2 linked regions of the Methylomagnum ishizawai genome follow. The protein of the gene in region 2 interacts with the protein of the main gene of each other region in a pairwise test. Links are inferred from orthologs where the notes say so. Each region holds a gene or a part of one and is shown on either strand. Other genes may lie near its edges.

Region 1 (5,512 bases), 3.6 Mb from region 2 along the record:
AGCCCTGGACGACGCCCTGGTCGCCCTCTACCAGAACGGCGAGCGCCTCCGCCCGGAAAATGGCTATCCCATCAGGATCATCCTGCCCGGCTGGGAAGCGGTGCTGAACGTCAAATGGCTGCGCCGCCTGCAAGCCGCGAAGGAGCCGGCCATGGCCCGCAACGAAACCGCCCAGTACACCGAACCGCAACCTTCGGGCATCGCCCGGCAATTCAGCTTCGTCATGGAGGCCAAATCCTTCATCACCCATCCCTCGCCAGGCCACAGGTTGCGGGGACCGGGGCTGTATCAAATCAGTGGGCTGGCCTGGAGCGGGCGGGGCAAAATCAAGCGGGTGGAGGTTTCCGCCGACGGGGGCAAGAGTTGGGCCGAGGCCGCGTTACAGGAGCCGGTACTGCCGCAATGCTTCACCCGTTTCCGCCTGCCCTGGCGCTGGAGCGGCCAGCCTTTGGTGCTGAAAAGCCGGGCCGTGGACGAAACCGGCTATGTCCAACCGGAACGGGCGGTCCTCGTCGACGAGCGCGGCCGCAATGGCTATTTCCATTACAACGCCATCGTCGCCTGGGCGGTGGCCGCCGACGGGAGCCTCAGCCATGTCTACGCCTAAGCGGCTAGCGGCGGCCCTGGTGTCGGCATCGCTATGGGTGGACCCGGCCCAGGCCGCGCCCGAAGGCCCGGAACTGGGCCGCCCCGCCACCCCGCAGGAAATCGCCGCCCAGGACATCAACGTCTTCCCGGACGGCAGCGGACTTCCGCCCGGCCAGGGCACGGTGGCCGCAGGCAAGGCCCTCTACGCCAGCCGCTGCGCCGGCTGCCACGGCCCCCAGGGCGTGGGCGGCAGCGCCGAGGAACTGGCCGGGGGATCGCCGCCCAACAGCCCGCATCCCGACCGCACCCTCGGGGCCTATTGGCCCTATGCCACCACGGTCTTCGACTATGTGCGCCGCGCCATGCCCATCGACGCCCCGCGCAGCCTGGACGACAACCAAGTCTACGCCGTCACCGCCTACTTGCTGCATCTCAACGGCCTGCTCGGCGCACAGGCCACGCTCGACGCCAAAACCCTGGCCGCGATCAAGATGCCCAACCGCGACGGTTTCCAGCGCGTCTGGCCCGAACACCCCTGAACCGGATATTCCCCCAACCCAAGAGACCCACCATGAGCGAAGCGACGATCTCCCCCGAACTACGGGCCATGAAGGAAACCCTGAACCTGGGTGGACTCAAACACCATATCTTCCTGTGCGCGGGGCCGGACAAGGCCAAATGCTGCGGCCTGGAGGCGGGGCTGGAATCCTGGGACTACCTGAAGCGGCGGCTGAAGGAACTGGGATTGAACGACACGGGCGGGATCGGCCGCACCAAGGCCAATTGCCTCCGGGTATGCATGGAAGGCCCGGTCGCCGTGGTCTACCCGGAAGGCGTGTGGTATCGCGGCTGCACGCCCGAGGTGATCGAACGCATCATCCAGGAACATCTCATCGGCGGCACCCCGGTCGCCGCCCACCAATTCGCGGGACCGGGCGCGGCGGAATAAACCAAGGACTCACTCCCCGACCAAGGCTTCGAGCCGGTCCAATTGCTCGACCGTGCCCAAGGCCAGCAGGCGGTCGCCGGGGTGCAGCACCAATTCCGGTTCGGGATTGGGCAACACCCGGTTGCCGCGCATCACCACCAGGACCGACGCCCCGGTCTTTTCCCGGAGTTGCAACCCGGCGAGGCTATGGCCCACCGCCTGGGCGCCGGCGCGGACCTCGATCCCCTCCAGGTTGATGCTCTCCTCGCCCTTGCGGATCACCGTGTCGAAGAAATCGACCACGGCGGGGCTGAGGATCAAATGCGCCAAGCGCCGCCCGCCGATGGCGTAGGGACTGATGGCGCGGTTGGCCCCGGCCCGGATCAGCTTGGACACGCTGGATTCATCCACCGCCCGCGACACGATGAACAGATCGGGCCGCAACACCCGCGCCGACAGCACGATATAGAGGTTGTTGGCGTCGTCGCCGCTGGTCACGATCAAGCCCTTGGCCCGGCAGATGCCGGCCTGTTCCAATACCGCGTCGTCGCTGGCGTCGCCCTGTATCGACAGATAATTGCGCTGCACCGCGTAGCCATGCACCTCCGGCCTGGGATCGACGATGATGAACGGCACCTTGGCCTCTTCCAACTCGGCGGCGGCCTGTTTCCCCACCCGGCCCAACCCGGCGATGATGATATGCTCCTTGAGCTTCTGCACCTCGCGCTGCATTTTTTTCTCTCCGAAAGGGTCCAGCAGGCGGCTACCGACCAGGTTGTCCATGATGACCGTCAGGGTGTAGAACAGGCTGCCGATGCCGGTGATGGCGACGCCCATGGTGAAGATGCGGCCCGCCGCGTCCAGCCGGATCACCTCCCCGTAGCCGATGGTGGTGATGGTGATGACGGTCATGAACAAGGCGTCGAGGACGGTCGCGCCCTGCTCGCGGCCCAGCCAGGCATAGCCCAGGGTGCCGACGAAGGTCACCAGCAGCACCAGGCCGGCGGGCAGGATCAAACGGGCGCGCAGGGAGGCCGATTGCCGGTGGTGTTCGGGCAGCATCGCTCAGGTCTGCGCGAAAGGGACCGGGGCGGCTCGCGCCCGGTCCGGGCCGCGGGCGGCGCTCAATGCAACGCCGCCGGATAATCGCCGTACCAGAACTTTTCGAGTTGATAGAACTCGCGGGTCTGCGGCTTCATCACATGGACGACCACGTCGCCGAGATCGACCAGCACCCATTCCCCGACGTTCTCGCCTTCCACGCCGATGGGCTGGGTTTCGTTCTTCCTGGCTTCCTCGACGACATGGCCCGCGAGGGATTTCACATGGCGTTCCGAAGTGCCGCTGGCGATCACCATGAAATCGGCGATATTGGTCTTGCCGCGCACATCGATGATCTTGATGTCGCGGCCCTTGCCGTCGTCCAGCGCGAATAATACGAGTTGAAGCAATTGCTCTGTGGTCATGCGGGTGTCGGGGATGCTCTTGGGATTGGATTCTGGGGAAGCGCTTGGAACCGCGCCGGGAATGGAGGTTCCGGCGCGGTCCCGCCACCAACTCTAACCGGATTTTCCGCGCCGGGGAACACTTGCGGCCCTCACTGCTGGCGCAAATCCAGCCGGGTCAGATCGACCCGCTTGCGGACCCCGCGCAGCCTCAGGGAAGCCTTGTAGGCCAAATGCCCGGCGAGGGTGGCGGCGGGCATCCGGAACCAATGGGCGCGAACATAGATCAGCCACCGCGCCACCGCCGCGCGGCGGCTGGGATAATCGGGATGGTCCGGCAACAAGGCGAAACCGAACAGATAATCCATCAATCCGCCCAAGGGCTGGGGCGGGGCCACGGCCTCGACGGCGCGGACCACCTCCGGCGGCACCGGGGTGGCGAAGAACCGCCGCGCGAAACACAACCCGTAGTACAAGGGCCGCTCCAAGCCCAGCAGCCGCGCCCTGGGCAGCAAGCCATCCCAGAAACCGGGCACCGCGCCGAAATGGCATAGCAGGTCGTGGGTATCCAGCAAATCCCGCAGGCGCAAGCCTTCTTGCGGATCGCCCTCCAGGAACAAATGCACCAGCGAATGCAGCACCATGTCGATGGGCGCGAGGACGTGGAGGCGGCCCGCGCCGAGGGGCCGGGCGGCGGCGAACAAGGGCGCGGGTTCGGACGGGAGGCGGCTGCTGCGCGGCAGGATGCGGTGGTGGATATCGATCTCGGTGCCGCGCTCGCGATGGCGCAACGGCGGCACCTCGTGCATCAACAGGCGGTAATAACGGTCGTCGTAGGGGTCGAGCTTGAGTTGGAACCAGCCGCGTCCGATCAAGCGGGATTCGATTTCACCGATCCCGGCCTCCGGCACCAGCAAATCCACGTCGGCGAAAATCCGGCCCCGCGCCGGCGGCAAGCCGGCCAGCAGATAGGCCGAACCCTTGAGCAGGATCAGCGGGGTCGCGCAGCCCTTGAGCGCCCACAGGATGCGGTCGATTTCCCAGGCCACCAAGCGGTTGCGGTGTTCGATCACATGGCGGGCCGCCGTCAAATGATCCGCCGCCGGGCGGGGGATCGCGCCGAGCAGGCCCATCCGCGCCAAATCGGCCTCCAAACGCCCGAGCAAGCGGACGGAGCGGGCCAGGCGCACCAATAACTCCCACTCCTTGGCCGACCGCGCGGGCAAACCGCCGGGATCGCGCAGGGCCGCCAGCAACAGGCTCCGCGCCTTTTGGGTGGGTTCCGCGCCGCTAGCCATGGACATCGCGGCACAAGGCGTCGAGGCGGGCCATGGCCTCGTCGAGGTCGGAATAGACCAGCGCATAGCAATCGCAGGCGTCCACCATTTCCGCCACCAGCCGGAAGGCGGTTTCGTCCAGCACCTCGTAATTGAAGGCGTTGGTGGCGACCATGAGGAAGGCTTGGCTTTTCGGCAAGGGATCGAGGCGGAGCGCCGCGCCCGCCGTCCAGCGCGGGAACACCAACCAGCGGGCGCGGGCGGGTTCGTCGGCGCGGCGGATGCTGTCCTCCGGGGGCCGGACATGGGCCACGGTGCCCTTGCGCGTGCCATGGAACGCGGGGCCGATCACGGCTCCGGGACGGAACCGCCGCATCACCGCGATGGACTCGTTCTTGAGCGGGATCAAGCGCGGCATCGGCAACAACAGGCCGTCCTCCGGCCTGACCAAGCCGAACTCGTCGGACATCAAGCGCCAGCCGGAATGGATGAGCGCGGCGCACAGGGTGGATTTGCCATGCCCCGGCGCGGCGGGAAACAGCATCGCGTAACCGCCGCGCTCGACCACGGCGGAATGCAGCATCAGGAAATGATGGGCGCGGGTGGCCACGCACCAATTGATACCCCATTCCAAGGCCGGAAAGGCGTGTTCGGCGGGATGGGGCGCGAAAGGGGGCCGGCCATCGACGAGGAACAATACCTGGGGGCGGACCCAGCGGCGCAGGGCGTGGGTCCAGGCGATCTCGACGTGGATATCGGTGAAATCGTCGGGCCGCGCCAGGGAATACAGCCCATAGAGGTGGTGGAGGGTCGCCGCCAACCGCGCCGGCACCGCCCGGATCCTGATATTGAAAGGTCCGATCCGAACCGCCAACCCCGCGCCGCCCAGCAAGGATGCCACGGTCGGCACTGGCAAACCGCCTACGGTCATGGGCGGGCCGGGGCCGGTTCCACCCACTCGATCAGGCCCAGTTCATCCAAACGCTTAGCGGCGATCCGCAAATGGTCGAGGGCCAATTCCTGTGGCCCGAGTTCCAGCAACCGCACGATCCAAACCAACACCTGCTCCAAGGAGGCCGGACCCTGCTTGAGCCGTTCCAGGATCAACGCGGTGGTTTGATTGAAAACATGGGTTTCGCCGGAAGAAGGTTGGTAGACGATGTAATCGTCGCCCCAATCCCGCCATAGCAACCCGCCCGCCGAGGCCGCCCTCCGCATCAGTTCCCCGGCTTCCACCACCGCGCCACCCCCGGTCAATAGAAACTGGTGACCGA
Region 2 (5,511 bases):
ATTGGACGCCATCCTGGTTAGCGAATTGCTGCGCGACATGGATTTGTTGGCGGTGTTCAAAGCGTAGCTTTATCGCCCGACGAACTTGGCTGATGCGACGCGAACGTATTCACAAAAACTGATGTACCCTGTGGTCACTTTTGGTTCTTTTTTCGGAGCATCGCGGAGTTTGCTTATGACCACACTTCCTTTTTCCAAGGTTGGAATCGATGGGTTTCGTGGCTTGCGTCACCTCGAATTGGATGGGCTGGGCCGGATTAATATTTTGGTGGGTGGTAATAACTCCGGTAAAACCAGCGTTTTGGAAGCGTTATCTATCTTATGCCAGCCGTATAATCCAGATGAATGGCTGGCTATGATTCGTCGCAGGGATTTTGGAGGTCTTGATGAAACTCGTGTTCAATCTTTACGTTGGTGTTTTACGGAAATAACAGGCTTAGAACAAGATGAATTAGCTAGTTCTTGGTGTGAACTTAAATGCGAAGGAAGTTTCCCGCTACGCAAATTGGTGGTTACATATACTGAATTTACCGGAGAGCCTTCTCCTGACGAGATGCGACGCGCCATAGGATCTCAGCGTGCAGATAACTTGATATTCCCAGAAACGATACGTGGAGCTGAGTTAGTACACATTCCAGATTGGCTGCAAACGACAGGTTCTACCTTTCACGGACAGACAACATTCCTCGATAGCATCGAGCAGCCGACTTTGAGATTATGGGAAAGAATTACTCCAACCAGGATCGGAAAATCAAAAAGTAGACCAAAACTCGATGTAGCCACTTTGACCCCTTACTCTTACCAAATGGGACCATTGCAAGCTCAATTTCAATCAAAGCTTATTTTTCAGAAGGACTCTAGCACACTTGAGTTGCTTCGAGATTTCGATGCTGATATTGAAGGTATTGACTTGGCGTCATTTCGAGGGCATCGCCCAACTATATATATAAAACATCGTCGTCTTGGTATTGCACCATTATCAATATTTGGCGATGCAATGCGCCGCTCAGTGCTATTGGCAGGCACATTACTGGCCCTTCAAAACGGTGGCGTTTTATTAATCGACGAAGTCGAGGCTGGTATCCATGTCGGCGCGTTGGGCCGGGTATTCGAGTGGCTGGTGAAAGCGGCCCGGACGTTGAATGTCCAGGTATTCGTCACCACCCATAGCCTGGAAGCGCTGGATGCGCTCATCGCTGCGGACAAGGGTGACGATATTGTGACCTTCCATTTACGCCAAACCGAGGAAAGAACCGTGGGTAAGCGGCTCGATGAAAATTTGGTGCGGCAACTCCGCGAACAAGGCTATGATCCGAGGTAATCCAAAATGCGTAAATATGGATTTCTCGCAGTCGAAGGCCCGCACGATGTCGAGCTGGTATATCGTTTATTAAGATGTTTTGGTTTGGCGCGTGTCCAGCATGAAAGCAATCTGGATAGTTCATTTTTAAAGCTTATCCCGAAAAAATACCCGCCGGATGGCGACCTACAAAAACGGGTGCCAATCCCCTTGTTTTTACAAAGCGATACCCATGTCATCGCTATCCGTAACGCGGGAGGGGATAGTCAACTAATTAAAGCCACCGAGAATGCTATAAATATTCTCGATTTGGACGGTATTATTTTGACGGGACTAGGCATATTACTCGACTCTGACAAAGAAATTGACGCTGCCAAGCGTTATCGCGAATTGAAACAAAACTTGGCCGCAAAGGGACTTAACCTTCCCGAACAGCCGGGCATAGTGACGTCCGGCCCACCCAAACTAGGCGCTTTCGTCCTACCAGATAATCAAACCGCCGGAACCTTGGAAGATTTACTGCTCGACAGCGCCCTAACGGTATATCCCAACCTGTTGGCATCGGCGACAAGCTATATCGATACCGCCATAACAAGTACCGAGCTTATCCCAGAAGAACGCGAGGATTTTGATAAACCCGCTGGACGCAACAAGGCTATCGTCGGTGCTATGGCTGGCATTATGCGCCCCGGAAAATCTATTCAAGTATCGATTCAGGATAATCGCTGGTTCCGCGACGAAGCCTTGAGACTTCCCCGTATCAAAGCGGTACAGGATTTCCTGAAAACCCTTTTCGAGCTAGATCAGCCCAAGCCATGACCCCAACTCCCCAACTCCAACGCCCCCCCGCCGAAACCCTCTACGCCGAAGAACTCGCCGCCCTCCGCGCAAAGGATAAAAACCCCAAGCCCCCCGGCTGGCAACTCTCCATGCCCGCCGTGCGCGACTTCATCCTGGGCGGGAACGGACTGCGCCGCAAGATTGTCTGTGCCCCCAGCCTCATCGAGCGGGCGCTGGTGACGCTGGCCGGGAACCGCGCCCTGCTGCTGGTGGGCGAGCCGGGCACGGCCAAATCGCTGCTGTCGGAACTGCTGGCGGCGGCGGTTTCCGGGGCCAGCACCCTGACCATCCAGGGCAGCGCCGCCACCACCGAGGACCAGATCAAATACGGCTGGAACTACGCCCTGTTGCTCAACGAAGGCCCATCGCCCCGCGCCCTGGTGCCCTCGCCCCTTTACCGGGCCATGGCCGGGGGGCGCATCGTCCGCTTCGAGGAAATCACCCGCTGCCCGCCGGAGGTGCAGGACGCGCTGCTGTCCATCCTCTCGGAGCGGCTGCTGATGGTGCCGGAACTGGAGGGCGAGGGCGGCACGGTGTTCGCGGTGCCCGGCTTCAACCTCATCGCCACCGCCAACACCCGCGACCGGGGCGTCAACGAGATGTCCGCCGCCTTGAAACGCCGCTTCGCCTTCGAGACCGTGTTCCCCATCCGCGATTACGACGAGGAACTGGCCCTGGTGAAAACCGAAGTGGCGCGGCTGTTGGCGCAAGAAGGCGTGCCGGTGCTACCGCCCGACGAGGTGCTGGAAGTCCTGGTGACGGCGTTCCGGGAACTGCGGGAAGGCATCGGCCAGGACGGCGCGGCGGGCGACAAGCTCAGCACCGTGGTCAGCACCGCCGAAGCGGTCGGCGTGGCCCATAGCGTGGCGTTGCGGGGCTATTACCTGCGCGGCGACGGCGGCGAACCGGGCGACATCGTGGAAGCCCTGGCGGGCGCGGCGGCCAAGGACAACGCCGAGGATTTGAAGAAGCTGCGCCGCTATCTGGAACACCGGGCCGGGAAGCGCAAGGGGGCGCATTGGCAGGCATTCCACGCGGCGCGGGACCGGCTGCCGGAATGAAGGTCCGCATCTTCGGTATCCGCCACCACAGCCCCGCCTGCGCCCGCCGGGTGGGCGAAATCATCCGCCACGAGCGTCCCAAGGCCGTCTTGATCGAAGGCCCGAGCGACTTCAACCCGCGCCTCGCCGAACTGTTCCTGCCCCATCGGCTACCCATCGCCCTCTACAGCTACGCCCATACCGAAACCGGCCCGGCCCAATGCTGGTATCCCTTCCTGGACTACTCGCCGGAATGGGTGGCCTTGCATGCCGGGCGGGAAGTCGGCGCGGAACTGGGCTTCATCGACCTGCCCCATTGGCGCTACCGGGCATTGGAAGAAACCCGCCGCCGCGCCGACCCGGCCCGCCCTTATTCCCGTGACCGCTACGCCCAGGTGGTCGGGACGTTGTGCGGCCAATTCCATTGCGATGGGGCCGACGCGCTGTGGGACCACCTGTTCGAGGCCGCGCCCGATGAAGAACTCGACGCCCGCCTCGACCTCTATTTCGCCGAACTGCGTGGCGATGATCCCGGCACCCCCGACGACGCGGCGCGGGAAGACTTCATGGCCCGCCACATCGCCGCCACCGCCCAACGCTACCGGGACGAGCCGGAAGCACTGGTTTTGGTGGTCTGTGGCGGCTGGCACCGGAACGCCCTGGAGCGGCTGTGGGCGGAGCATTTCGCGGCGGGCGCGGTGGATTTCCCGGAAACCCCCGTCCCGCCCAGCAGCGGCCCCGCCGGTTGCTATCTGGTGCCCTACGAATTCCGCCAGGTGGAAGCCTTGGCCGGTTATGGGGCGGGGATGCAATCTCCGTTGTTCTATCAATGGTGTTGGGAAGAAGGCCGCGCCGCCGCCGTCGAGCACGCCATCGCCGCCGTGGTCCGGCGCTTCCGGGATAAGCGGGTGCCCTTCGCCACGGCGGATTTCGTGGCCTTGCAACGGGCCATCGCCGGACTCGCCCAACTGCGCGGCCATGCCCCGCCCACCCGCACCGACGTGCTGGATGGCTTCCTGGCGACGGCGGTGCGCGAAGCCCTGGACCGCCGCCCGCCCTGGTCGGAACGGGGCTTGCTCACCGCCAGCGATCATCCGGTGTTGCGGGAGGCCATGTTGGCCCTGACCGGTGCGGGGCGCGGGCAGTTGGACGGTGCCACGCCCCAGCCGCCCTTGCTGCGGGATGTGGAGCGGATTCTGGCTGAACTGGACTTGCTGCCCGGCACCGTGGCCCGTCAGGTCGCGCTGGACCGCCGCGATCCACAGGGCCGCCGCCGCGCCGAAACCCTGTGGCGGCTCAAGCTGTTGCGGGTCGGTGGCGTCGCGGCGCGGGAGGCCAAGGCGACGCGGGCCACCCGCCACCTGCCGGAACATCTGCGCTATGAAGAGCTGTGGACCCTGGTCCGGGACGAGCGTTGGGAGCCGGACTTGATCGAAGCCAGCATCCACGGCGCGACCTTGGCCCAGGCGGCGGAGAACGCCTTGCTGGCGGAATTGCGGGTGGGGTCCGCGCCGGGCCTGGCGGCGGGGCTGGTCCGGGCGGTGAAGGCGGGATTCGGGGATTTGGGGGAACGGTTGGCCCAGGAATTGGCCGGATGCCTGCCCGCTTGCCACGACCCCGGCGAATTGGCCGGGGCCGGGATGCCGCTGTTGGAACTGGCCCGCGATGGCTTCTGGGGCGAAGCGCTACGGGACGTGTTGGGACCGTCGCTGGCGGGGATAGGCGAGCGGGTGTTGTGGTTGCTGGACGGCCATCAAGCCGGAAATCCAGCCGGGCTGGCGGGGGATGTGGACGCGGTGCGGTTCTTGATGGGCTTGGTGGATTTGGCCCCGGCGGAATTCGATGGCGCTTTCGCGGTGGCGACCCTGGCGCGGCTGGCCCGCCGCCGGGAAGCCCCGCCCGCCCTGCGCGGCGCGGCCTTGGGCGCGGCCCATGGCTGGGAAACCATCGCCGATGCCGAAGTGTTGGCCTTGGTCCGGGCCGTGCCGCCCCGCGATGAACTGGGGGATTTCCTGTATGGCCTGTTCGCCACGGCGCGGGAGTTGGCGACCCAGGACGCGGTGATCGTGGCGGCGATCCATGGCGCGGTGGAGGCGCTGGCGGTCGAGGATTTCCTGGTGGCGCTACCGTCGTTGCGGGGCGCGTTCGGCTGGTTTCCGCCCCGCGAGCGCGGGGCCATCGCGGGGCGGGTGGCGGAGTTGTTGGGCCTTGCGCGGGGGGAGGCGATGGGTTTGCTACGGTTGCCGGTGGCGGCGGGGGAAATGGTGGACGCCAAGCGGGTGGAGCGAAAAGCGCTGGGATGGGCGAAGGAGATTGGTTTGTTGGGGTGAG

The links.
Region 1: the proteins of K5658_RS19825 (region 2) and rsfS interact in binary tests that used the Escherichia coli proteins (3 or more experiments, as listed by UniProt). The link is inferred for Methylomagnum ishizawai from one-to-one orthologs.

Annotation. Positions count from the first base shown.
Region 1 is NZ_AP019783.1:802,237-807,748, reverse strand. What follows is about bases 1,312-4,273. They hold rsfS (ribosome silencing factor), read right to left. Parts: upstream 2,983-4,273; coding sequence 2,641-2,982; downstream 1,312-2,640. Other genes in these bases: K5658_RS03610 (HprK-related kinase A), read right to left, coding at 4,252-4,273; K5658_RS03615 (nucleotidyltransferase domain-containing protein), read right to left, coding at 3,114-4,259; K5658_RS03625 (potassium channel family protein), read right to left, coding at 1,547-2,578; K5658_RS03630 ((2Fe-2S) ferredoxin domain-containing protein), read left to right, coding at 1,312-1,537. In the rest of the region: soxC (sulfite dehydrogenase), read left to right, coding at 1-607; K5658_RS03635 (c-type cytochrome), read left to right, coding at 594-1,127; more of K5658_RS03630, read left to right, coding at 1,160-1,311; more of K5658_RS03610, read right to left, coding at 4,274-5,148; K5658_RS03605 (HPr-rel-A system PqqD family peptide chaperone), read right to left, coding at 5,166-5,495; K5658_RS03600 (hypothetical protein), read right to left, coding at 5,492-5,512. UniProt on the Escherichia coli protein: Functions as a ribosomal silencing factor. Interacts with ribosomal protein uL14 (rplN), blocking formation of intersubunit bridge B8.
Region 2 is NZ_AP019783.1:4,391,310-4,396,820, reverse strand. The notes cover bases 1,198-4,158. They hold K5658_RS19825 (ATP-binding protein), read left to right. Parts: upstream 1,198-2,115; coding sequence 2,116-3,201; downstream 3,202-4,158. Other genes in these bases: K5658_RS19820 (DUF5682 family protein), read left to right, coding at 3,198-4,158; K5658_RS19830 (DUF3226 domain-containing protein), read left to right, coding at 1,328-2,119; K5658_RS19835 (AAA family ATPase), read left to right, coding at 1,198-1,321. Also shown: K5658_RS19840 (DUF4132 domain-containing protein), read left to right, coding at 1-67; more of K5658_RS19835, read left to right, coding at 176-1,197; more of K5658_RS19820, read left to right, coding at 4,159-5,510.